Regions from separate parts of the Glutamicibacter sp. NPDC090743 genome, predicted to be linked through region 1. Evidence: predicted binding sites of a transcription regulator. Region 1 holds the regulator's gene; the other holds the start of a gene.
The links. Region 1 encodes HrcA, which represses chaperone genes, less so after heat shock. Its sites were predicted from a motif close to TTNGCACTCGNNNNNNNCGAGTGCNAA; they were not measured.
Positions count from the first base shown of each region.

Region 1 (9,274 bases):
GGTACTGCGTGATGCACTGGATAAGCTGCAGCTTAACGATGCTGCGCTGACCTACGAACCGGAAACCTCCGTGGCCCTGGGCTTCGGCTTCCGCGTGGGCTTCCTGGGCCTGCTGCATCTGGAAATCACCCGCCAGCGACTGGAATCCGAATTCAATCTGGACCTGATTTCCACGGCGCCGAACGTGGTGTACGAGGTCATGGGCGAAGACAAGCAGATGATTACGGTGACCAACCCCTCGGAATTCCCGGATGGCAAGATCCTGGAAGTCCACGAGCCAATGGTTGCCGCCACCATCCTGGCGCCAAGCGAATTCATCGGCTCGGTCATGGAACTGTGCCAGACCCGCCGCGGCACCATGCGCGGCATGGACTACCTCTCCGAGGACCGTGTCGAAATGCGCTACCACCTTCCGCTGGCTGAGATCGTGTTCGACTTCTTCGACCACCTCAAGTCCAAGACCCGCGGCTATGCTTCGCTGGACTGGAAGGCCGACGGCGAGCAGGTGGCAGATCTGGTCAAGGTCGACATCCTGCTCCAGGGCGAGCAGGTGGATGCTTTCAGCGCCATTACGCACCGCGACAAGGCCTACAACTACGGGACCATGATGACCTCGAAGCTGCGTGAGCTGATTCCTCGCCAGCAGTTCGAAGTTCCAATCCAGGCCGCGATCGGTTCGCGCATCATTGCCCGTGAGAACATCCGCGCAATCCGCAAGGACGTTCTTGCCAAGTGCTACGGCGGCGATATCAGCCGCAAGCGCAAGCTGCTGGAAAAGCAGAAGGAAGGCAAGAAGCGCATGAAGATGGTCGGCCGCGTGGAGGTCCCGCAGGAAGCCTTCATTGCCGCACTGTCCACCGACGAGCCGAAAAAGAAGTAGATGCCTTCAGTACTGCCTGACGGCGATCCGGCTCCGGCCGATGGTCTGCTCCCTGCCTCATGCGCGCATGAGGCACAGGGGCGGACCATGTCCTTTTATGTGCATATTCCGTTCTGCACCGTCCGTTGCGGCTACTGCGATTTCAACACGTACACCGCCACGGAGCTGGGCTCCGGTTCCAGCCAAGCAACCTACGCTGCCACTGTCAGCAAGGAAATCAGCTTCGCCCGCGAGGTGATGGACCGTTCGGGCCAACCGCACCGCGAAATTGAAACTGTCTTCTTCGGCGGCGGAACTCCCACGCTGCTGCCCGCCGGAGACCTGGTCTCGGTGCTCGGCCGGATCCGCGACGACTTCGGCCTGAAGCCGGGCGCGGAAATCACCACGGAGGCCAACCCGGATTCGGTGACCCGCGAAAGCCTGCAGGAGCTGGCCGACGGCGGGTTCACCCGCGTGTCCTTCGGCATGCAGTCCGCGGTGCCCCACGTGCTCAAGGTGCTTGAACGCACCCATGATCCGAAGCGCGTTCCGCAAGCCGTTGCGTGGGCGCGCGAGGCCGGCCTGGATGTCAGTGTCGATCTGATTTATGGCACTCCGGGGGAGAGCCTGGCAGACTGGCGCACCAGCATCGAAGCCGCGTTGAGCTACGAACCTGATCACATTTCGGCGTATGCGCTGATCATCGAGGAAGGCACCAAGCTGGCGGCCCAGATTCGCCGTGGCGAGGTACCGAACATCGATGATGACGACCATGCCGAAAAGTACCAGTTGGCCGACGACATGTTTGCCGCGGCCGGTTTCTCCTGGTACGAGGTCAGCAACTGGGCGAAGACCCCGGCGAATGCCTGCCAGCACAACATCGCTTACTGGCAGGGCGGCGACTGGTGGGGCGCAGGCCCCGGCGCGCATTCCCATGTTGGCGGGCTGCGCTGGTGGAATGTGAAGCATCCAGCCGCGTATCAGCAACGGATCGATGCTGGAATCTCCCCGGGCCACGGCCGCGAATACCCGGATGCCGAGGCCGTGCAGCTTGAGCGCACGATGCTGTTGACCCGGCTGGGTTCGGGCATGAAGATTAGCGAGCTCGATGAAACCGGACGCAAGAAAGTCGCCGGCTTGATCGCCGACGAGCTGATTGATGCCAAGGCCGCGTTCGCCGGCACATTGGTGTTAACGCAGCGAGGCCGGCTCCTGGCCGACCTCGTGGTGCGTGAACTGCTCGATTTCTAAGACTGGGCAATCACTGCTACTTCATCAGCCGCAGATTGAATTGGTAGCGGTAAGGGCGTCCCTTGTTGGCCTGGATGGCAGCAAGGGCGCCCGAGACCGTCATGAAGACCCAGAGGGCCACGGCGAGTACTGCGAAAAGCCAGCCGATCACCGGCAAGACCATGAGCACATTGAATACGATGGCGAGAATGGTCAGCGGGAACGTGAAATTGAACGCTTCCTTCGATTCCTGTGCAGTGAACGGGCCACGGTCCCGGAATACGGCAAAGACGATTGCCGAAGGAACGCAACCCAAGATGGCACCGAAGTGGGCCATCATTGCCCACTGGCGATCTTCTGAAGGAGTCAGCGGCAGCGCAGAGGTCCTGGAACCTTCGAAGCGGGAATTCTCCGATGGCTTCGTCTGGCGTGATGTCACTATTTTTCCTTGTCTTGCTAAGTGTGGTTCCTCTTATCATAGCGACCGCGGCTGGGCCCACGGGGAGATTCGCAGACTAATCTCCAACTATTAGTCAATCGTTAGGAAACCGTAATCTTCGGTCGTGAGAAAATCGATCAATTCTTCAATCCGGCCCAAGAGCTGTGGTTCAAGCTGCCCGTAATGCTGCACCGTGGACAAGAGCCGCTGCCATCCGATGCCGATGTCTTCCGCGGTGGAGTGCGGCCAGCCAAAGGCCCGGAGCACACCGGTTTTCCAATCGGTGCCCTTGGGGATCACCGGCCAAGCCTTGATGCCCAGTGTCGCAGGCTTGATCGCCTGCCATACATCCACGTACGGGTGGCCGAGGATCAGCACGTTTTGCGCTGCACCGGGGACCTTCATCGCCTCGGCAACGATGCGCGATTCCTTGCTTCCGGCAACCAGGTGGTCAACCAGGATTCCCAGGCGGCGCTGCGCGGAGGGGGCGAAGTCGCGGATAGCCCCGGCAAGATCGTCCACGCCATGCAGTGGTTCAACGACGATGCCTTCAACACGCAGGTCGTGGCCCCAAACTTTTTCAACCAGCTCAGCGTCGTGCTTGCCTTCTACCCAGATGCGGCTTGCCCTGGCCTCCCGGGCCTTCAGTCCGGCAACGGCACGCGAACCCGAAGCCGAGACCAGCTTCTGGGGCGGTGCGGCCTTGGCAACGGGATCAATGATCTCCACCGCTTCGCCTTCGAGGAAGAACCCGAAGCCCGCCTGGAAGGAGCGGGTCTTGCCGTGGCGGTCCTCGAGCACGATCACGCGCATGCCACCGGATTTCTCGGTACGGATGACTTCTCCTACCCATCCTGAGGTGGCATCTTCCAGAATCATGCCACGTTCAACAGGGACCTGGCGGAGTTTTTTCGGTGCCGGTGCACTCAGATCCCGTGGTCCCCAGGAGTAATTAGTCACGTACTGCCTTTCGCTGTGATCGAATACGCTCGAAATCCAATGCTAGCAACTGCTGAACGTATTAGACTTGGCACTTGACAGGTTAGAGTGCCAAAGCCGGGCACAGGGAATCCAAGGAGGTGCTGTTGTGACAGAGCCGCGACGCCTAGACGTTCTGCGTGCCATCGTGGAGGACTACGTCCAATCCCGTGAGCCAGTGGGCTCCAAAGCGCTCCTGGACCGGCACAACCTCGGTGTCAGCGCCGCGACGATCCGCAATGACATGGCTATGCTGGAAGAAGAGGGGCTCATAGTCGCTCCGCATACTTCCTCCGGACGGATCCCCACCGAAAAGGGATACCGCCGCTTCGTCGATGAGATCGGCGAGCTCAAGCCGCTGTCGCGGGCTGAACGCGACGCCATCAACAAGATCCTGGACAGCTCCACGGACCTGGACGAGATGCTCAAGAGCACTGTTCGCCTCCTGGCGCGGTTGACCAACCAGGTAGCAATGATCCAGGTGCCGCACTACGACACCGCTTCGTTGAAGAACCTCGATCTGGTCGGACTGGGCTCGGCCCAGGTGCTGATGGTGATGATCGCTTCCAATGGCACGGTGGATCAGCGCATGATGCCGGTCCAGCGTTCCTACAGCGATGATGAGCTGGATGACTTGAAGCTGTGGCTGCTCAACAATTTCGGGGGAGTGAAGCTTGCCGAACTTGCCGGCCGGCTCACCCGCATCGAGCGCAGTTCGACGCAGCAGGCCGACCCCCTGGTGGACCAGGTGATCGGTGCGCTGGAAGAAATGGCCCAGGCGGCCAACGCGCAACGCATCATCATGGCAGGCACCGCGAACCTCGCCCGCGTGGAAGGGGACTTCCCGCTGAGCATAACCCCGGTGCTCGAGGCGCTCGAGGAGCAGGTAGTGCTGCTCAAGCTCTTCTCCGAGCTGGAAGCCGATTCGCGCGGCGTAGCCGTGGCCATCGGCACCGAGCACCACTACGGGCAGCTGTCGGAAGCCGCCGTGGTCGCCACCACCTACGGCACCGATGTGCGCAACAAGCTCGGGGTCCTGGGCCCCACCCGGATGAACTATCCAACCTCCATGGCCTCGGTTCGTGCGGTGGCACGGTACCTGTCGAAGATTTTGGCTAACTAGCCTCGCTGGGCACCGCCCGGCACTACCGAATTTCAAGATTCTCAGGAAAGGACACGGCGAATAACGTGAGCTCGCATTACGAGACCCTAGGCGTCGCCAAGGACGCGACCCCGCAGGAAATCAAGAGTGCCTACCGCAAGTTGGCGCGTAAGCTGCACCCGGATGTAAACCCTAGCGATGACGCTGCAGAACAGTTCAAGCTGGTCACCCGAGCCTACGAAGTCCTTTCCGACCAGACCAAGCGCTCCAACTACGACGCCACCGGCGATGAGAACGGCAACGGCCACCCGGGCTTCGGCGGTGGCGGCCAGGGCTTTGGCGGCTTCGGCGACATCTTCGAGCAGTTCTTCGGTGGCGGCCAGGCCCAGGGCCCGGCATCACGCACCCAGCCGGGCCGCGACGCGCTGATCACCATCACCATCGACCTGGAAGATGCGGTCAAGGGCACGGTCTACCCGCTGGAGATGGAAACCGCTGTCACCTGCAAGACGTGCAACGGTTCGTGCACGCGCGAAGGCACCAGCCCGGTCACCTGCGACATCTGCCATGGCGCAGGCCAGGTGCAGCGTCCAGTGCGTTCATTCCTGGGCCAGATGATGACCGTGGAAACCTGTGCGGCCTGCCGCGGTTTCGGCACCACCATCCCGGACCCCTGCCTGGAGTGCAACGGCGAAGGCCGGGTGCGCGAGCATGTGTCGAAGTCGCTGAACGTTCCTGCAGGTGTCGACTCCGGCACCCGCATCCAGCTGCGCGGACAGGGCGAAGCCGGCCCGGGCGGCGGGCCTAACGGCAACCTGTTCGTCGAGATCGACGTGCGCCGCCATAAGGTCTTCGAGCGCGCCGGCACCGACCTGCACGCCAAGATGAGCCTGCCAATGACCGCCGCCGCACTGGGTTGCGAGCTGAAGCTGGAAACCTTCGACGGCGGCCAGTCCATCAATGTGGAGCCAGGCGCCCAGGATGGCGACACCGTCACCCTGCCGGGCCTCGGTGTGCCGCGCCTGCGCGGAGGCAAGCGCGGGGACATCATCGTGCACCTGCAGGTGGAGACGCCGACCAAGCTCGACGCTGCCCAGCGCGATCTGCTCGAGCAACTGGCCAAGCTGCGTGGCGAAGAACTCTCGGCCGGCCGTGTGGAGCACAGCGGCGGCATGTTCTCCCGCCTGCGCGACAAGCTGAACCAGCGCTAGGCATGAGCAACCACAGCTTCGTCATCGACGCCCAGCAGGGCCGGGACGCAACGGTCGGGGACATTCTTGAACTGGATGGCTCCGAAGCGCACCACGCGGTCACCGTTAAACGGGTCTCCGCGGGCGAGCACCTGGACCTGCTGGATGGCAAGGGGCTGCGCCTGACTGTGGAGGTCATCGGCACCGCCAAGGACCTGCTGAGCGTGAAGGTCCTGCGCCGTGCCGAGGAAGCGGTCAGCGATCACCCGGTCACCCTGGTCCAGGCGCTGTCCAAGGGGGATCGCGACCTGCAAGCTGTCGAGTCCGGCGTGGAACTTGGCGTGCTGTCGGTACGCCCCTGGCAGGCGGACCGCTCGATCGTGCGCTGGAACGCGGCCAAGGTCGACAAGGCCATGGCCAAGTGGCGGGCCCAGGTGCGCTCGGCGCAGAAGCAGTCGCGCCGCGCCTATGAGCCGGAGGTGCTGGACCCGCTGGGTTCCAAGGAACTGGCCAAGGCCATCGCGGCCGATACCGCAAATGGCGCACTGGTTCTGGTTCTGCACGAGCAGGCCGCGGAATCGGTGGCCCGGCATGTGCAGTCGTGGCTCGCCGATGCGCGGACCGGCCAGGAGATCATCATGATCGTCGGGCCAGAAGGAGGCATCTCCGAAACGGAGCTGCAGTCCTTCGTCCATGCCGGCGCCCAACCAGCCCTGCTGGGCCAGCATGTGCTGCGTGCCTCGACCGCGGGCCCCGCGGCCCTGGTCTTGATCCGCCATTTGATCGGCGAAATCTAGGTTCCAGAATTCCGGTTAGCAGGTGAATTGCTCCGCAGATCCCGGCAGGCATGTGCCTGCCGGGATCTGCGGAGCAATTTCGTCTCCGGCCGGCGCAACGGGTTCGAGCCGAGAAAAGGCCTCGGGACGGGGAACGCGAAGTCGCTGCGGGCCGGATACGCGAATGCGGCAGCCGATCGGATAAGGACGCTGTCCAAGGCAACGGCACTGGAAATCCTGCCAGCAGGCCAAGAATGCTCAGCTGCCACCAGTTCAGGAGCTGGCCCGGACAACGGGCGCCCAGATTCATGTCCAGGACTTCCGGCGGGGGCTGCAGCGCTGGATGCTGCGTTACTCGACGCGGAAGTCGCTGGTGACCTTGCCGACCAGATGGTCCGATCCGGTCTCAACGCCCCAGAAAGTCAGCCGGTATGAGCCGGCACGCAGATCGGTGGTCAGGGTGAATGAACCGTCGGCATTGATCTGCCCGGGGTTGACCTGCTTCTGAGCGGTCATCACCGTGAGCTTGCCGTCGGCGTCCTTGCGCTGCAAGGAGTAGAAGGTGCCGATGTCGAACTGGGTGGTTCGGCCGTTAATCTTGATCGAGCCATCCGCCAAGGTCTTGTTGAACTGCGGATCGATGATCCAGATCGGTGCAATGAACGCCGCATCGCGCTCGTAGACATCCTTGAGCCGGAAACCGTCGAAGACTGTGGCATTTGCCTGGCCGTCAACCAGGATGCGGACCGTTGCGGGAAGCTCGCCCACGACCAGTCCAGCGCTGGCGGCAGCTGCCGTAGCGGTGAAGACCAATTGCTGGATGGCGCGCTCCGACAGGCCCTGGTCGAGATTGGCGCTGAAGACCTTGGCCGGCAGATCCAAGGTGATGACATTCGCATTATTGATTGAAACCCCGATTTCATCGGTGGGCTTCAAATGGGTATAACGTTTCGGCTTCATCGGGTCGGCTGAGAGCAGCGTCCAGATCGCATCGCCGATGGGTTCCTGATGGCGGGTGTCCTCGATGTACTCGCGGTACAGGAACACGCCGGTATCGGTGTTTTCCAGCCAGTAGATGGGCAGGCTAGCCGCGATGCCGACATCCTCGCCAGCGTCGGTGGCGTTCGGCAGGTTCAGCGATTCAGCCACGGCGGTCGATGGCATCTCATAGGAGCTCTCGCGATTCGTCAGACCGCATCCTGCGGCGACGACGAGAGCGGCAGTGATTCCCAAAACGCCGAATCGGCGTGGAATCTTCCGCAAGATCCTTGATTGCACTGCGTACCAATCCGTGGTGATTTTAGCTGTTGTGGCTCCTGGCCGTATTGGAACCGCTCTCAAGCTTGCCATATCAGAAGCGGCTAACTGCAGAAAAATGGCCCAACTTACTAATCCGTAACCAAATCTATATGTTCGCCACTTGCCCCGATTAGCATCATTCAAGACTACTTTCAGGTTCTACTGCTTACGCTGAGACCTGAATTTTCTCCGGATTGGCCTGCGACTCGATAGAATGGCAAGCAGGACAAATCACGATTACCACCAAGCTCGCAAAGGGGCGCCGCGCACTGCATGCAGGTTGAACAGAATAAGGCGACAGCGGAGAACGGATCCGCATCGCTCACCATCAGTTTCGATACAGCTGAGCTCATGATTGCCACCCTCGGTCCCAATGACGAGCTCTTGCGTATTCTCTCCGGCGCCTACCCGCAGGTGAGCTTCCGCCCCAACGGCCAATCCCTGGCTCTGGTAGGTGAACCGCAGCAAGTCCGCAAGGCCCAGCGCGTCACCGAAGAAGCCCGTTCGCTGGCCACTCGCGGCTCGCGCATGAGCGCCGAAACGATCGAGCAGATCATCAAGATGCTCAGCGCCGGCAATCCGGATGCACCCACCGACGTCCTGGGCCTGAAGATCCTCTCGGGGCGCGGACGTTCCATCCGCCCCAAGACCGTGAACCAGAAGAGCTATGTCGACGCCATAGAGGATTCGACAATTACTTTCGGCATTGGCCCAGCCGGTACCGGCAAGACCTTCCTGGCCATGGCCATGGCCGTCGCCGCCTTGCAGGACAAGCAGGTCAACCGCATCATCCTGACCCGGCCTGCCGTTGAGGCAGGGGAGAAGCTGGGGTTCCTGCCGGGCTCGTTGACCGAGAAGATCGACCCGTACCTGCGCCCGCTCTACGATGCCTTGCACGACATGATCAATCCGGAAACCATTCCGCAATTGCTCGAAGCCGGAACCATTGAGGTCGCTCCGCTGGCCTATATGCGTGGACGCACCCTCAATGACGCCTTCGTGATCCTGGATGAAGCGCAGAACACCACCAGTGAACAGATGAAGATGTTCCTGACCCGCCTGGGATTCGGTTCCAAGATGGTAGTGACGGGGGATGTCACCCAGGTGGATCTGCCCAACAATGCGACCTCCGGGTTGCGCATGGCCAGCGATGTCCTTGAAGGCATCGACGACATCAGCATCTGCCGACTCGACTCTTCGGATGTGGTTCGCCACCGTCTGATTGCCGACATCGTTACTGCTTACGACCGTTGGGATGACACCCGACGCAAAGACCACAACCGGGGACGCCGCAGCAAATGAGCATTGAAGTAAATAACGAAACCGAATACGACGTCGATCTCAAGGATGTCAACGCCTTGGCAGAATCGGTGATGCGGGCAATGTTCCTGCATCCGGAAA
Region 1 is NZ_JBIVXE010000004.1:302,754-312,027, reverse strand. Features, by position in the region: gene lepA (translation elongation factor 4) at 1-880, shown strand, start outside; gene hemW (radical SAM family heme chaperone HemW) at 881-2,110, shown strand; gene ACIQTS_RS10210 (DUF4870 domain-containing protein) at 2,127-2,528, opposite strand; gene ACIQTS_RS10205 (DUF3097 domain-containing protein) at 2,619-3,488, opposite strand; gene hrcA (heat-inducible transcriptional repressor HrcA) at 3,616-4,629, shown strand; gene dnaJ (molecular chaperone DnaJ) at 4,695-5,819, shown strand; gene ACIQTS_RS10190 (16S rRNA (uracil(1498)-N(3))-methyltransferase) at 5,822-6,595, shown strand; gene ACIQTS_RS10185 (GerMN domain-containing protein) at 6,926-7,837, opposite strand; gene ACIQTS_RS10180 (PhoH family protein) at 8,147-9,175, shown strand; gene ybeY (rRNA maturation RNase YbeY) at 9,172-9,274, shown strand, end outside.

Region 2 (16,285 bases), on a different contig from region 1:
ATATCTGGAGCTAGCCCAGTTAGCTGGGTATGTCGAAGGACACTATTGGTAACGCGTTCTGAAGTGGCGCATCCACTGCGTGCTTGATATAGTTATGGAGTTGTCGCAATCGCGAATGACACCGTAGTTTTCCCATGGCTAGCCATGAGGTATAGAGTTACGGCGATCATAGCGTGGGGGAAACGCCCAGATCCATACCGAACCTGGAAGCTAAGACCCACAGCGCCGATGGTACTGCACTCGGGAGGGTGTGGGAGAGTAGGTCATCGCCGGGCATAATTTGCCGAAGGCCCCGAACTTTTGTTCGGGGCCTTCGATGTTTAACCGGACTCTCGCGCAGCGGACTTAAAGCCAATGGCGGCTTGGAGTTCAATTTCCAAGCCGCCATTGGCGCTAGCCAGTATTAGGCGTTGTCCAAGCGCAGACCGCTTTCCGTATCAAACAGGTGCGCGTGCTGCAGATTTGGTGCAATATTGATGCGCTGTCCACGTGCGGGCGGCGTACGGCCGTCAACACGAACCACGACTATCTGAGTTTCGCCGCCTAGCTCTGCCGAACCGTAGATGTAGGCATCTGCGCCGAGCTCTTCAACAACGTCGACAACAATCTCCACGCCTTCGCCGGCACCGACAATCTCGATGTCCTCTGGACGGAAGCCCAAGGTGACTCCACCCTGTGCTCCCGGCGCATCGATAACAGCTGAACCGAAAGCAACCTGTCCATTGGCAGACTGCAACTGCACCAGGTTCATGGCAGGGGACCCAATGAAGCCTGCGACGAAGACATTGCGTGGGCGATCGTAGAGCTCACGAGGAGTGCCTACCTGCTGCAATTCGCCGTCCTTGAGTACGGCAACGCGGTCACCCATAGTCAAGGCTTCCACCTGGTCGTGGGTCACGTACACGGTCGTGACACCGAGTCGGCGGGTCAGCGACGCAATCTGGGTACGGGTCTGCACGCGCAGCTTTGCATCGAGGTTGGACAGCGGTTCGTCCATCAAGAACACCTGGGGCGAACGAACGATGGCGCGACCCATGGCCACACGCTGACGCTGGCCGCCAGACAAGGCCTTGGGCTTGCGGTCCAAGTACTTCTCCAGATCGAGAAGCTTGGCTGCCTCCAGCACGCGCTTCTTGCGTTCCTCCTTGTCGACGCCGGCGATCTTCAAGGCAAAGCCCATATTCTCGGCAACGGTCATGTGGGGGTACAGCGCGTAGTTCTGGAAGACCATGGCGATGTCGCGGTCCTTAGGCGGAACGTTGGTCACATCCTTATCGCCAATGAGAATACGACCGGAGTTTACTTCTTCCAAACCCGCGAGCATGCGCAGGGTGGTGGACTTGCCGCAACCGGAGGGGCCGACCAGGACAAGGAATTCTCCATCTTGGATTTCCAAGTCGATAGCGTCGACGGAAGGCACAAGTGCGCCCGGGTAAATACGGGTGGCCTTTTCAAAGGTCACAGTTGCCATGATGACAATCCTTTCACGGGCAGGTACGTGCCCGACGATCCGTAGTGAAAGTGAGTTGGGACACTTCAGTGTCGCATGGAAATCAGACTTTTCAAAAGGTGTGGTAATTCACTTGGCGAAAGGATATTATGCGCGGCCGCAGTTGGTCCAGGTCCCACCTTGATGCCCAGATCCGCTGCGCCAAGAACCTTGAATCCGTTCTCGTCGGTCACGTCATCACCGACAAAAAGGACCGCTTGGACGTCGAGTACTTCACGCAACCACTGCAGGCTCTGGCCCTTATCACCGTGATGCACGGTGGCCTCTAGCACCGCTTTGCCTTCAAGCAGTTTGATGCCATCCAAATCACCTAGCGCCTGCCGCGCCTGTGCCAGGGCCGTGGCAGCAACATCAGGTGTTGCCTGGCGGACGTGCAGGACCGTGGCCGACGGTTTGTACTCCACGCTGGCGTTCGCGTGCATCGCAGCAACTCGTTCCAGGCGCTGGGTAATTTGTCCGAGCAGCTCGGACTGCCCAGCGGTCAGCGGCTCATCGTGCCAGATCGCGCCCAGCTGTGGCGGAACCATGCGCTCGGCGCCGTGCGAACCAATGCGAATCTCTGGACGAGGCTCAGGATAGACCTCGCTCAAGGACTGCAGGTTACGCCCCGACACCACCGCGGTGTATACCCCGGGACTGGAAGCCAGCTGCTCGAAGGCAGCAGCAGACTCTTCCAGCGGCCGGGCCTCTTGCGGCCGGTCAACCAGCGGGGACATCGTTCCATCAAAGTCCAAAGCAACTAGTACCCGCTGATGGGCAGCAAATTCAGCCAGCGCGGCCTGCAGGGCAGGGTCAAGGTCAGGCAATGGTATTCCTCATCGGAGATCAGGATTCCTGTCGGAATCTTCTAGCGAACGATTTCGTGCACGGAGGTGGCCGCGTTGATCTCGGCCAGCTCGGCCAGGAAGTCCTCGGACCACTTCGAGACGTCGTTGAGCGCCAAGTGGCGGTTCATGCGTTTCATCCGGCGTTCCTGCTCTGCCTCATTCATCTGAACCGCTTCAACGATCCTGGCCTTCATCCCGTCGATATCGTGCGGGTTGACCAGGACAGCCTGGGTCAGCTGATCTGCAGCTCCGGTGTACTCCGAGAGCACCAGTACGCCGCGACCATCCTGGTGCGCAGCGACGAACTCCTTGGCCACCAGATTCATCCCATCGCGCAGGGCCGTGACCAGCAGGACATCGGCTGCCAGATACATGGCGATCATTTCGCGCAGCGGATAGGACTGGTGCAGGTAGCGCAGGGTGGTGTGGCTCAGGGTGTCATGCTGGCCGGTGATCTGCCCGACCATGAGCTCCACCTGATCACGCAGCTCGATGTAGCTGTCCACGTTTTCCCGGCTGGGGCTGGCTACCTGGATCAGGCAGACATCACCGGCGCGCAGAGTCTGGTCGGAGAGCAGCTCGCCATAGGCCTTCAGGCGGTGGCGAATGCCCTTGGTGTAGTCCAAGCGGTCCACGCCCAGCATGATGGTTTTCGGATTGCCCAGCTCATGGCGGATCTGGGCGGCACGGGCAATGATTTGCGGATCGCGTGCGAGCTTGGCGATTTGCTCGGTATCGATGGAAATCGGATGCGCATTGGCACGGCAGAGATTCTGCATGTCGTTACCGGCTGGGGGCGAAGCCACATCGCCCTTGGTGGAGTAGTCGGTGAACCGGCGCAAGCAGCGCAGGAAATTGCTCGCATCGGTTTCGCGCTGGAACCCGACCAAGTCCGCGCCGACCAGTCCCTGCAAGATCTGGGTGCGCCAGGGCAGCTGCGAAAACAGGCTGGCCGCCGGGAACGGTATGTGCAGGAAGAAGCCGATTTTCAGATCGGGTCGCGCCAGCCGCAGCATCTGCGGAACCAGCTGTAGCTGGTAGTCGTGGACCCACACGGTAGCGTTCGGAGCAGCGATTTCCAGTACGGCATCGGCGAATCGCTGGTTGATCCTCTTGTAGCGGTCCCACCAGGTGCGGTGGTACTCCGGTGGCACGATGACGTCGTGGTAGAGCGGCCAAAGCGTCGAGTTGGAGAAGCCCTCGTAGTAGAGGGTCAGGTCATCCTCATCCAGGGGGACCGGAACCAGATGGATGTCATCCTTGTCGAAGCTCTCCAGCTTCTCGCCGATACCGCCATGCCAACCCACCCAGGCACCTTCGGACGCAGCCATGACCGGTTCCAAGGCGGTAACCAAACCACCGGGCGAACGCTGGAATCCTTGCGATCCGTCAGGGTTGGTGATGCGGTCCACCGGAAGGCGGTTGGCTACAACCACAAAATCGTAGGAATATTCGGTCTTTGTACTCGGCGCTGGGGTACCCACTGCAAACCTCCTGGTTTGTTCAATCTGGTTCACCGGCGTGGTGCAGATTCGTCGGTTCTGAGTGAATGACTTCTCGTCAAATTTCCTCGCTCTTGCTATTTAGCCTAGTGAAAACTGACTGCTAAGGGAACGAAGAGACGGATTTCTCCGTCATATGGGCTACTTCTGCGCATGTGCCGCGTGGTCAGCAAAGGACGGGCAGCAAAGAAACGATATCCGACGATGGCTTGGTTTAACGCTCAACTTAAGGTTTTCGAAGCACTTTGGGTGCTGTATGCGAAAGATATGTGAGTCCTGTGAAGGTGGGGGAATCTTGAGTTTTCAAGGATATTGGCGCTCGGAGTTGGCTAAGCTTGACTCCAGATGATAGTTGTCCGCTGACCAAGGAACCGCCAAATTTATGTCTACAAATAATCCGCGCCCATCGAAGGCAGAGCGAACCGCGAGTGCCCGAGAGAAGGCGGCGCAGATGCGTGCCGCTCAAGATGCCGCTCAGAAGCGCAAGTCGCTTTTCGTGAAGCTGGGCGTATTGGCCGCAGTCATTGTGGTCATCGCACTGGTAGTTACCTTGATCGTGCAGAACAACAACGCAAAGGTGGCAGACTCCGGCGCCGTGCCGCAGGGCGGTACCGCAGCCGGTGGCATCATGGTCACCTCGCCGGACACTGTCGCAGAGAAGTCCATCGAGAATGTGGATATCAAGACGCTCGAAGCGCCTGCCGAGGCGCCATCGCCTGCTACCCCACGCGACCTGACGGTGGCTGAAAAGGGCGAACCGATCAACATCGCCATGTACGTTGACGCCAACTGCGTTCACTGTGCAGACTTCGAGGCTACCTACGGGGACCAGATCGAGGAATGGCTGGCCAACGGCGACGTCACCGTTGAATACCGCAACGTCGGCTACCTTGACCGTGGTTCAGCAACCAACTTCTCCTCGCGCGGCGCCAACGCATTGGCTTGCGTCGCCGACGAAAGCCCAGAAGCCTACATGGGCTTCGTCAAGGCGCTGTGGGGCCACTACCCGGAGGGCGAGATGAAGAACGCCGAGCTGGCCGATCTGGCGATCCAGAATGGCGCTGCGCAGTCCGTTGAAAGCTGCATCGCAGATGACAAGTTCCGTCCATTCGTCCAGTACACCACTACTGCCGGCCAGTACGATGGCGTGGCTGGCACCCCATCGATCTTCGTCCAGGGCGAGGTAGTCGATCTGGCAAAGGAAGACTTCCCAACCGCAGTGAAGGAAGCAATCGCTGCCAACAAGTAAGTCGAACCGGTAGCCTCTGGACAATTGTTCGGGATCCGGTAGTATCCTTATTGATCTCGCACCCCGACCGATGGGAAGGAAGCCAATGCTGGCTTCCTTCCCATCGGCATTTAACTCGGAGCATCGCCAATTCGCAGTGCCGCAGGGTTTTCGGATATTCTTATTCGGTACGCCCCCTTAGCTCAGCTGGCCAGAGCGTCTGTCTTGTAAACTGAAGGTCACCGGTTCGAATCCGGTAGGGGGCTCTGACCTGGTCCTGACCAGCAACGGGAACCGTGTCCATGAATCTTCATGGCGCGGTTTCTTTTTTTAGCCCCAGATCATGCCCGAGCCAGCGTCGCGCCTATGGCAGGCTCAAAGATCCCGCCGGTAGAATTCTGCGCAGAACCTATATTTGAAGGAGCCGACCATGGCCGGAGGCCTTGCAGCACTATTGGACGACGTGGCGGCGCTGGTGAAAGTCACCGCGGCATCGCTTGATGACATCGCGCTGGGCGCTGGCAAGGCCAGCACCAAATCGCTAGGCGTCGTCATCGATGATGCGGCAGTCACCCCGCAGTACGTGGCCGGGCTCTCGCCCAAGCGCGAGCTTCCAATCATCTGGAAGATCGCCGTTGGGTCTATCCGGAACAAGATGCTGTTCATCCTTCCGGTGGCGCTGGTCCTATCGCAGTTCGCTCCATGGGCGCTGACCCCGATCCTGATGATCGGTGGCGCCTATCTGGTTTTCGAAGGCGCCGAGAAGCTGCTTGAGGCGATGGGCGCGATCAAGCACCACACTCCGGGCGGAAAGGAGGGAGTGCGCGACGAGAAAGCGATCATCGGATCGGCAGTGCGCACAGACCTCGTGCTTTCCGCGGAGATCATGGTCATCTCGCTGAACGAGGTGTCCCACGAGCCGTTCTTGAATCGCGCGCTGATCCTGATTGTGATCGCCATCCTGATGACCGTCGTGGTCTATGGCGCCGTGGGCTTGATCGTCAAAATGGACGACATCGGCCTGCACATGGCCGCCAAGCCGCGCCAGCTGACGCAGAAGATCGGGCGCGGCCTGGTCAAGGCGATGCCCATCGTGATGTCCATCCTGAGCAAGGTCGGCGTGATCGCGATGCTCTGGGTCGGCGGGCACCTGCTGCTGGTCGGCATGGATGAACTGGGCTGGCACGCACCGTACGGCTTCGTGCACCACGTGGAGCTGCTGGTCCACGACGCGACCGGCCAGGCCGGCGCCGTGCTGGGCTGGCTGGTGAACACCGCCTTCTCCTGCCTTGCCGGTTTCATCATGGGTACCGTGATTACCGTCATCATCCTGGGCATCCAGAAGCTGCGCCACAAGGGCAAAGCCGAAGCAGACCACTAGGAACAGGAATCAGCCAGATGCCCGCGCACGTAGAATAGAGAAGTTGCCGCCCGGACTCGGTCTACCGGTCCAGCCCAACTGTCTGGCCTACGTGGAAAGATCGATGCGTGTTGAGTAGAGAATTGACAGATCAGGCCACCGCCCGCCATGCGCGCGGAGCCTACTTCACCCCGGAACCCGTTGCCAGCTTCATGGCGCAGTGGGCGCTGGGGGAGCAAGGATCCAGGGTCCTGGAACCCTCCTGCGGTGAAGCGCAATTCCTTGCCGCTGCCCATCCGGTGCTCGCAGATGGCCGAGACCGGGTCGAGCTGGTGGGCCTGGAACTGCACGAACCATCGGTGCAGGCCGCCCGTGAACGGATGAGCGCCGCCGGGATCGACGCGCGCATCGAGCACGCCAACTTCTTCGAGGTCACCGGCAACGCCGAGTTCGACGCTGTCATCGGCAACCCTCCCTACGTGCGCTACCAGCTGCACCGCGGGGCCGACCGGCGGCTCTCGCGCGCCGCGGCCAAAGCCTCGGGCGTGGAACTGAATGAACTTGCCAGCATCTGGGCCGCTTTCGTCGTGCATGCCACCAGCTTCCTTGCCGTCGGCGGGCGCCTGGCCCTGGTGCTTCCGGCAGAGCTGATGTTCGTGAACTATGCCGGGCCTGTCCGCCAGATGCTGCTTGAACGCTTCGCCAGCGTGCACCTGGCCGTCTTCGAAGAGCGCTTGTTCGCCGACGCGCAGGAAGAAGTGGTGCTGCTGCTGGCCGAGGGCTTCCGCGAAGGGGCTAGCGGTTCCTTCAACCTGCACCAATTCCGCAATGCGCTGGATCTGCAAGCCCTGGGCGAAGGCACCCGCCACACCCCGGTGCGCATGAACGAGCGCTGGACCGGTTCCCTGGTCGGCCTCGAAGCCCAGGGGATCTTGTCGGCGGCACTGGCCGCCGGCCGGATGGCGCCGCTGCAGTCCTGGGGCGAAACCTCGCTGGGCGCGGTCACCGGCAATAATAAGTGGTTCACCCTCTCGGCCCAGCAGATCCAGGACCTGGGGCTGGCCCGCGAGGACCTGATCCGGATCTCGCCTCCGGGCTCGCGCCACCTGCGCGGGCTGGAATTGAGCGAGGACGGCTGGGAAAAGCTCGCCGAGCACGGGGCAGCTGCCTACATGTTCCGCCCCGGCGCGGAACCCAGCGGCGCCGGTGCGCGCTTCGTGGCCAGCGGTGAACTGCAGAACGTCGACCAGGCCTACAAGTGCAAGGTGCGCTCGCCGTGGTGGCGGGTGCCGGTGCTCTCGGTGCCGGACCTGTTCATGACCTACATGAACGCCGACACCCCGCGGTTGACCGCCAACGAGGCCGCGGTGCACCACATCAACTCGATCCATGGGGTGTACCTCGGCGCCGATGCGCGCGAGCTGGGCCGCGAGCTGCTCCCGGTGGCATCGCTCAATACCCTGACCATGCTCGGAGCCGAAATGGTGGGCCGCTCCTACGGCGGCGGCATCCTGAAGCTGGAACCGCGTGAAGCCGACCAGCTGCCGGTCCCGGCGATCGGCATGGTGCAGCGCTATGCCCGGCAATTGCGTGCCATCAAGCCGGCGGTGCGTGAACTGCTGGTGCAGGGGCGCAAGCAAGAGGCCACCGACCTGGTGGACGGCGTGGTGCTCGAGCAGCTGCTCGGCTTGGAGCCGGATGCGCTGGAGGCGGTCCGCACTGCGCGAATGAATATGCTCGAACGCCGCAAGGCCAGAAGCAAAGCCGTGAGGGGATGAACGTGGCCAATCCTGCGATCGAAAAGACCTTGGCCTTTGCCGAATTCGATACCACGTTGATGTCAGCGGCGAAGGATTCGCCCTGGCTGGGCAATGGCGCGGTAACCGAGGAATTCAACCCGTCCTTCCCGGTGCTCGAACGCCTGCTGAGCATCCCGGTCCGCAACAAGGCGGTCACCCGATCGGGCCGCTTTGCCCAGGGCGTGGACGCATGGCTGGCCCATGAATTGCGCCGTGCCGGATTCGATGCGGATCTGGTGTGGCCGCGTCCCGAGGCGCCCCGGGTCTTGTCCAGCGACATCCTGGAACTGCTGCGCAAGCTGCCGGAGCGGCTGGCCGACGAGGTGCACGAGTCCATCATGGCGGGCAAGGCGGGCAGCATCGACGCGCGCATCCTGGGCCGCGCCTACATGAAGCAAACCGACGTGGTGATGACCCATTGGTCCACCGGTCCCGAGCTGCTGCTCAGCACCAAGGCGATGACCTCATCCTTCGGCAAGAACCTGGCCAACCGCTATGAAGAGGCCTATGGGGATGCGGCTAACCTGCGGGCCCGCTACCCGCTGGCAGCCGTCGGGTTCTTCTTCGTGCAGCGTGCCACGATCCTGGAATCCGAGCCTGCCGCCTTCCGCCGCACCGTGGACATGATCCGCAAGCTGCGCGACTTCGGCGACGGCTTCGGGTACACCGCCACCGGCCTGCTGCTGGTGGATTGGGATGAGAGCGCAGAGGATCCAGAAGTGAAATGCGTCCACGCTCCGGTGCCAGCGGATATTGCCGCGCCGCAGTTCCTCAACGCCATGGTCGATGCGGTCCTGAAGGTCACCCCGATTGACCTGCACGAGGCCGCTCGCGCTCGCCGGGCCGGAGAAGTTGCCCCGCTGCCGGGCCACGGCTCCGTGGACGAGCAGCAGGACGCCCTGTTCTAGGCGGTCACATCACCGGCACGGTGGAGGCCGAATCATCGGATCCGAACTGCGCGGCGAATCCCTGGACCGGGGCCGGGCCGGCCATGAGGCTCGGGGCTGGCATCGCACTTTCGGGAAGGTGGATCGCCACGTGGTCCTCGGAGGCCTGCGGCAATTGCGCGGCCCACTGCCATGCGGCCTCGGTGGCCCGGTAGATGAACTTCAGCTGCCCATCGTGCTCGAAGCTGCGCTCGCGCTGCCACAGTTCCGAGCGCTCGTAGAAGGCCCAGGATGCCGGGTTCTGCGAATCGATGACGCTGATCGGGGTTTTGCCCGAACGCAGCGCGTGGGCAAGGCGCAGCGACGTCGCATGCTGGCGGATGCCCAGGCGGCGGTAGTCCGGGCGCACGGCCATGCAACCGAGCTCCACGGCATTCATCGAAGAAGTCGGGGCAATGATGGAATCATGCACGAGGCCTGCGGCAACCAAGGTGCCCTGGTCGCGCACGGTCACAAGCAGCGAGAGCCGGTCGAACTTCTGGTTCCAGCGCTGGTCGACCAAGGGGTAGAGGGTCGCTAATTCGGCGCGCTGGGCCGGCTGAACGCATAGGGATGACAAGGAAAAGTTCAGGTTTTCAAACACTGGGGTACGGTCCTAAATTCTAAGAACGAACGAAAGATGAGGCTTTTGCGCGGTGGAAAAATCCACTGCGCGGTTTCGTTGGCCTTGAGGGGACCGATGCCGGCGGCTTCCGGCAACTTCCTTGTAGGGTCCAGTTTGAGCTCGATGAGCTAGAAAAATTATGGAGTCTAAAGTCCCTTTTTGACAAGTGGAAATAGGTACTTTTAGGTGAATCGCAAATAAACTATTCGGCGTTGTTTTTCTGCTCTACTCATTGCCTGAACCACGACTGTTCGAACCTGCGCTCGTAGCGGCATTTCGGCGTGTTCCGGGGGCGGAATCCGGGCGCTGGAACCGGTGGCCGATTTGGAGTGAGGTCCACGGCCCGGTAGGATTGCTTATGCGCTTGGCTTGCAAGTCAGGGCGCAGATGGATCTTTAGCTCAGTTGGTTAGAGCGTTCGCCTCACACGCGAAAGGTCGCTGGTTCGAGTCCAGTAAGATCCACCAAGAACGAAAGCCACCGCAATGCGGTGGCTTTCGCTGTTTCCGGGACAGCCAGGATCCTAGGCGCCAAGCAGCTGGTGCACCATGGGCTTGACCTCTTCTCCGAGCAACTTGATGCTGTTCATCATCGCCTCGTGCGGCAAGGAACCGGCAGAGTACTTGATGTCAACGCGCGACAAGCCCAGCTGCTGGGCCACCTTGGCCATCTTCCGTGCCACAGTTTCCGGGCTGCCGGACATCATGGCTCCCTCGGGCCCCATGGAAGCCTGCAAGCGCATCTTGCTGGCCGGCGGCCAGCCTCGTTCGGCGCCCAGCCGATTCATGGTGCGCTGGTAATGCGGCCAGAGGGTTTCCAGGGCCTCCTGGTCGGTGGAAGCCACCAAGCCATGGAAGTGCGCCGAGACCGGCAATTCTCCATGGCCGAACTCCTTCAGCGCACGGCGGTAGAGAGTGGCCAAGCCTTCGAAGGCCGAGGGCTGGCCGCCGATAATGGCCAAGCACAACGGCAAGCCATGCCGGGCCGCGCGGGTTACCGACTGCGGGCTGCCACCCACACCCACCCAGGTGGTCAAGGGCTGGTCTTCCAGCAGCGGGTAGATCTGCTGGTTGCGCAAGGCGGCGCGGTGCTTGCCCTGCCAGGAAACCGGCGTGCCGTGGCGGAGCTTGGCCAGCAGATGCAGCTTCTCTTCGAACAGGTCCTCGTAGTCTTCAAGATCCAGGCCGAAGAGCGGGAAGGATTCAATGAAGGAGCCACGGCCTGCGATGATCTCCACTCGCCCGTTGGAGATCGCGTCCAAGGTGGCAAAGCGTTCGTAGACGCGCACCGGGTCGTCGCTGGAGAGCACGGTCACCGCGGTGCCGAGCTTGATGCGCTGGGTAGTGCTGGCCAGGGCGGCCAGAACCATTTCGGGGGAGGAGATGGCATAGTCATCGCGGTGGTGCTCGCCGACACCGAAGAAATCAAGGCCCGAGGCTTCGGCCTGCTGCCCCTCGGCGATGACATTGCGGATCACCTGGGCATGGCTCAGCGGGTTGCCCTGGGCATCCTCGGTGATGTCGCCGAAGGTCTCGGCTCCGATTTGTGGCAAAGGGAACTGCGTATTCATTGGATCCTCCGGATTATATGCAAACACATCTAACTTCTGCATGGTGCAACCAACTGCCGAGCGCCGGTATTCCAGTGGCCGAAAATACCCTTAAATGTGTTCGGCAATACCTCCCGAATTCGCCACGTTCCCGACAACTTTTCATGCACGGGTTGTATGGTGAATCCCATGGGAAAAACTTTGGATGAGGGGGCATGATTCGTGGCGCATCGATCTAGCGAGGAACAGGCCGCCTCGTCGAATGCCGTAGGCGAGGATCCGGCTCCGCTAGCTGGCGTCTTGCCCCGCATTGCCACTAGTGAGATCAACATGGGCTTCCATCCGGCAGAGCCCGCCGAAGAGCCGGCAACGGCATCTGAATTGCCGCTCAATACGGCGGTCAGCGCCAACGTGGCGGCTGCCGATGTCTCGGATATCGAGTGGCGCACCGGCCAGGTTCACACCACCGATGAGGGCATTACCCTCATGCCTACCCGCGCCAACCCGGTGGCCCGTCGGCTGCTGGCGAAAATGTGGATCTCGGATACCCCTCCCACTGAGGCGCTGAACATCGTTGAGCGCCTGCAGGGCACCCCCTACGCCAACCCCAAGGTCAATGTGGACCAGGACGCGTCCAACCGGCGCACCATGGAGTTCGCGCTGGATTTGGGCGAGACCTTGATCCGCTACGGCGCAGGCGCCTTGGAAGTGGAAACCAGCGTGATCGCGGTGACCGCGGCACTGGGCCTGAGCCACTTGGACGTGGACATCACCAACCAGTCCCTGCATTTGAACTACAGCCCGCCGGACGCCGAAAGCTACTCGGTGCTGCGTGTGGTCCGCTCCTACACCTCGAACTACGCCGGCATGGTGCTGGTGCACGAACTCGTCTCGGATATCATTGCCGGCGGCGTATCGCGATCCGTTTCAGCGAAGCGGCTGAAGGACATCACGCGGCAGCCCAAGCCGTTCCCGCGCTGGATCGTCGCCTGCGGCCGGGCCGTGTTCGCGGCCGCGTTCGTGCTCTTCATTGGCGGCTCGTGGGCTGGTGCGCTGGTGGCGATGCTGTCCTCGAGCCTCGTGACGCAGATCGGCCGATACGGCTCGCGCTGGAGAGTGCCCGAGTTCTTCACTATCGCGGCCTCGACATTGGTGGTCACCGGCATCGCCTTGCTGGGGCATCAATTCCACGCTCCGCTGGATCCGGCGCTGGTGGTCTCTGGCGGCATCTTGCTGCTGCTTCCGTCGGGCAGATTCGTTTCGGCATTGCAGGATGCCATCAACGGCTTCCCGGTGACAGCGGTAGGCCGGTTGTTCTCGGCCAGCCTGATCTACGGGGCGATCCTCTGCGGAATTGCTACGGCCCTGGTGATCTCGGATCTGCTCGGGGGAGAGAAGGTCGACGTTCACCAGATCGTCCAAACCGACTATCCGGCCTGGCTGCTGGTGGTCTTGGTGGGCGTGGCCATTGTCGCCGGTGCGGTCACCGAGCAGAGCGCGCTGCGCCTGCTGCTGCCTACCGCCGGCATTGCGGTCGGCGGCTACCTGGTGCAGCTGCTGGCTGAAAGCATTGGACTCGGAGACCGGGCTACCCCGGCGCTGGTCGCCACGGTGATCGGTTTCGCCGCGCGGCTGGCAGCGGACAAACTCCGCTCCCCGCAGCTGGTGCTAGCGGCTCCTGCGGTCATGTTCCTGCTTCCGGGCCTGATGATCTTCCGCGCAATGTACGGCATCGTCATCAACGTCAATGACACCGCCACGGGACTGGTGGAGATGTTCAACGCCATGGCGATCATGCTCTCCATCGCTGGCGGCGTCGTCTTCGGCGATACGCTGTGCCGTCCATTGACCTCCAGCGCCCGGCGTGAGCGCCGGCGGATCCGCCGACGCTAGGCTTTCGGCAACGACCAGTCAATCGGCTTCTGTCCGCTGTCGGACAGGAGCCGATTGATGCTTGAGAAGGGCTTGGAGCCGAAGAACCCGCGCGAGGCTGAGAGCGGCGAAGGATGGGCGCTTTGCAGCTGCACGGCATTGGACAGGGACTCGGAGAGTTTCTGCGCATGCTGGCCCCAGAGCAAAGCCGCCGGAGGCCGCGGACGGTCATTGAGCGCGGTGAGGATGGCATGCAGAATTGGCGCCCAACCCAGCTTCTGATGCGAGCCGGCATTGCCAGCGGCTACGGAGAGCACCTGGTTCAACAGCAAGACGCCTTCTGAGAGCCATGGACTGAGATCCGGATGCGCAACCGGATCCAGCCCCAGATCGGACTGCAATTCCTTGTAGATATTGGCCAAGGAGCGCGGCAGCGGTCGCACCTGCTTGTTGGCCGCGAAGGCCAAACCGTTTGCGTGGCCGGGTGTCGGATATGGGTCTTGGCCAATAATTAGGACCTTGACTTCGGACAATGGCAGGCTCAGTGCGCGGAACATCACCTCCGGTGCCGGCAGGATCTGTTCACCGGCCGCCGAACGGGCCGCCAAATCGGTGGCCAGGGAACGCAGCAACGAGTCCTGCTCGCAGAGTGCCGGTACCCAGTCTGCAGCGATAAACCCGTGGTCGGCCATGGATTGGGCACCATGGTAGAACGGGAAATCAGCCGCTTCGTACACTGGTGTCCGAGCTGGCTGGGGTGCATCGAAAAGTGCTGGCTGCAAATCGTCCATAGGGGTAATTGTGCCGTTTTTCTGGCGTGCCTGTGCTCGGCCACACGGTGTTAGGCAAGCAGATTGGTTAGAATATCGGTGGTATGTCTACCGATGGTGGATTACATGCATAACCGAAACCTGAGAAAACTGGTCCAATGACAGAGGTGAGAACGTATGGCTGAGAATGAATTGCTGGTGGATTTCGTCATGAACCCGGATTCGGAATTGGATGAGCGTTCGCAACAGATCCTCAACCTGGAAAAGTTGTGGTGGAAGTATGCCGGGGCCAAGGAACAAGCCATTACCAAGCAGTTTTCGATGTCGCCGACGAATTATTACCAGCTGCTGAACCAGCTGATTGAAACCGACGCGGCACTGGCCTACGACCCGATGTTGGTCAAGCGCCTGCGCAGAGCACGTTCCACAAAACGTCGCGTGGGCGGTAAGGTCGGCACGGGACGATAACCCTGCCTGCCGTGACCAATCAGACCTCGAGCAAGGACAAGAATGACCAACTACCCGCGTGACGAATTTGATCGCGTTCCGGAGTTCAGCACCCGTGTGGGTTCGCACCACGCCCACGGATGGGCGCAGTCCGCCGCGTCGAAGTCAACCGGTGGGAAATTGCGCTGGGTAGTGCTGACCGCTGTACTCGTGCTGGTGATCGGTGCCTTGTCCTTCATCTTCGGCCCTCAGCTCAAGGAGACCCTCGCGACTTCCACGGGAAGCGACACCTCGCAAACCCAGGAAGTCACCGCCGAGCCCTCCGTGGAACCCACACCTAGTGAATCCGCATCGCCAACGAGCACCATCGATGACGAAGACGTGCTCTACGGCCAGCTGATTGGCGTGTACAACGCGGCAAGTGTTGCCGGTCTGGCTAATGAAGGCGAAGACGCCATGGCCGAAGCCGGGTTCACCAGCATTGTGGCCGACAACTGGACCAGGCCCGCAGAAGTCTCCACGGTTTATTACATGTCCGAGTCCTACCGCACTACCGCTGAAAAAGCTGCAGAAATCCTGAATATCGACGAAGTTCTGCAGACCAGCAACATTCCGAACCGGGTCACCGTGGTTATGGGCTCCGATGACACCCTGGGGCTAAACGAATAATTCGTTCATAATTCCATTCGCTTAGAGCCGATCGGCTTGCACTCGCCATGCGAGAGTGCCAATATTTGTATTAGCACTCATGCGTTGCGACTGCTAACGCCGGTCGGCTTTTGCGTTCTCCAAGAACTCCATGAAGCACCGGACAGCGGACGCAGGGCGTGGGCGTGGAAAATACCTCAGATAGCGAGAGCTGAAACGGTTGCTGGCCCGATGCCGCACCGGTCCACTCGTCCGTCGCGGGCGCTGTCTGTCGGTTGCATTTTCGCAAAATCGTCCCGAAAGGACCGTACGCCACAATGGCTAAGATGATTGCATTTGACGAGGAAGCACGCCGCGGACTTGAGCGCGGCCTGAACACCCTTGCTGACGCGGTGAAGGTCACCCTGGGCCCACGCGGCCGCAACGTTGTTCTGGAAAAGAAGTGGGGCGCTCCTACTATCACCAACGACGGCGTGTCCATCGCTAAGGAAATCGACCTCGAAGAGCCTTACGAGAAGATCGGCGCAGAGCTGGTCAAGGAAGTTGCCAAGAAGACCGACGACGTCGCTGGCGACGGTACCACCACCGCAACCGTGCTGGCACAGGCACTGGTCAAGGAAGGCCTGCGCAACGTTGCTGCAGGTGCTGACCCAATCGCACTGCGCCGCGGTATCGACAAGGCCGTAGAAGCTGTTACCGCTGAACTGTTCGCCGCTGCGAAGAAGGTCGAATCCAAGGAGCAGATCGCTGCTACCGCTTCGATCTCTGCTGGCGATCCGGAAATCGGCGCACTGATCGCTGAAGCTCTCGACAAGGTCGGCGAGCAGGGCGTTATCACCGTTGAAGAATCCAACACCTTCGGCCTGGAGCTGGAGCTGGCAGAGGGCATGCGCTTCGATAAGGGCTACATCTCCGCTTACTTCGTCACCGACGCTGAGCGCCAGGAAACCGTTCTTGAGGACCCTTACGTCCTCATCGTGAACTCGAAGATCTCCTCGGTCAAGGACATGGTGACCTTGCTGGAGAAGGTCATGCAGTCGAACAAGTCGCTGCTGATCATCGCCGAAGATGTCGAGGGCGAAGCCCTGGCTACCCTGATCCTGAACAAGATCCGCGGCCTGTTCAAGTCCGTTGCTGTCAAGGCTCCGGGCTTCGGCGACCGTCGCAAGGCCATGCTGACCGACATCGCTATCCTCACCGGCGGCCAGGTTGTTTCCGAGGAA
Region 2 is NZ_JBIVXE010000008.1:1,093-17,377, forward strand. Features, by position in the region: gene ACIQTS_RS16130 (SDR family oxidoreductase) at 1-14, shown strand, start outside; rRNA gene rrf (5S ribosomal RNA) at 159-275, shown strand; gene ACIQTS_RS16140 (ABC transporter ATP-binding protein) at 404-1,471, opposite strand; gene otsB (trehalose-phosphatase) at 1,537-2,316, opposite strand; gene ACIQTS_RS16150 (trehalose-6-phosphate synthase) at 2,358-3,821, opposite strand; gene ACIQTS_RS16155 (thioredoxin domain-containing protein) at 4,222-5,088, shown strand; tRNA gene ACIQTS_RS16160 (tRNA-Thr) at 5,260-5,333, shown strand; gene ACIQTS_RS16165 (DUF808 domain-containing protein) at 5,498-6,448, shown strand; gene ACIQTS_RS16170 (class I SAM-dependent DNA methyltransferase) at 6,571-8,205, shown strand; gene ACIQTS_RS16175 (hypothetical protein) at 8,202-9,134, shown strand; gene ACIQTS_RS16180 (GNAT family N-acetyltransferase) at 9,139-9,756, opposite strand; tRNA gene ACIQTS_RS16185 (tRNA-Val) at 10,167-10,243, shown strand; gene ACIQTS_RS16190 (LLM class flavin-dependent oxidoreductase) at 10,300-11,346, opposite strand; gene ACIQTS_RS16195 (threonine/serine exporter ThrE family protein) at 11,548-13,218, shown strand; gene ACIQTS_RS16200 (uracil-DNA glycosylase) at 13,215-13,988, opposite strand; gene ACIQTS_RS16205 (DUF3263 domain-containing protein) at 14,145-14,435, shown strand; gene ACIQTS_RS16210 (LytR C-terminal domain-containing protein) at 14,478-15,083, shown strand; gene groL (chaperonin GroEL) at 15,380-16,285, shown strand, end outside.
Region 2: groL (chaperonin GroEL) is a predicted target of HrcA. The motif match lies at 15,154-15,180, and genes of this name have one in related genera.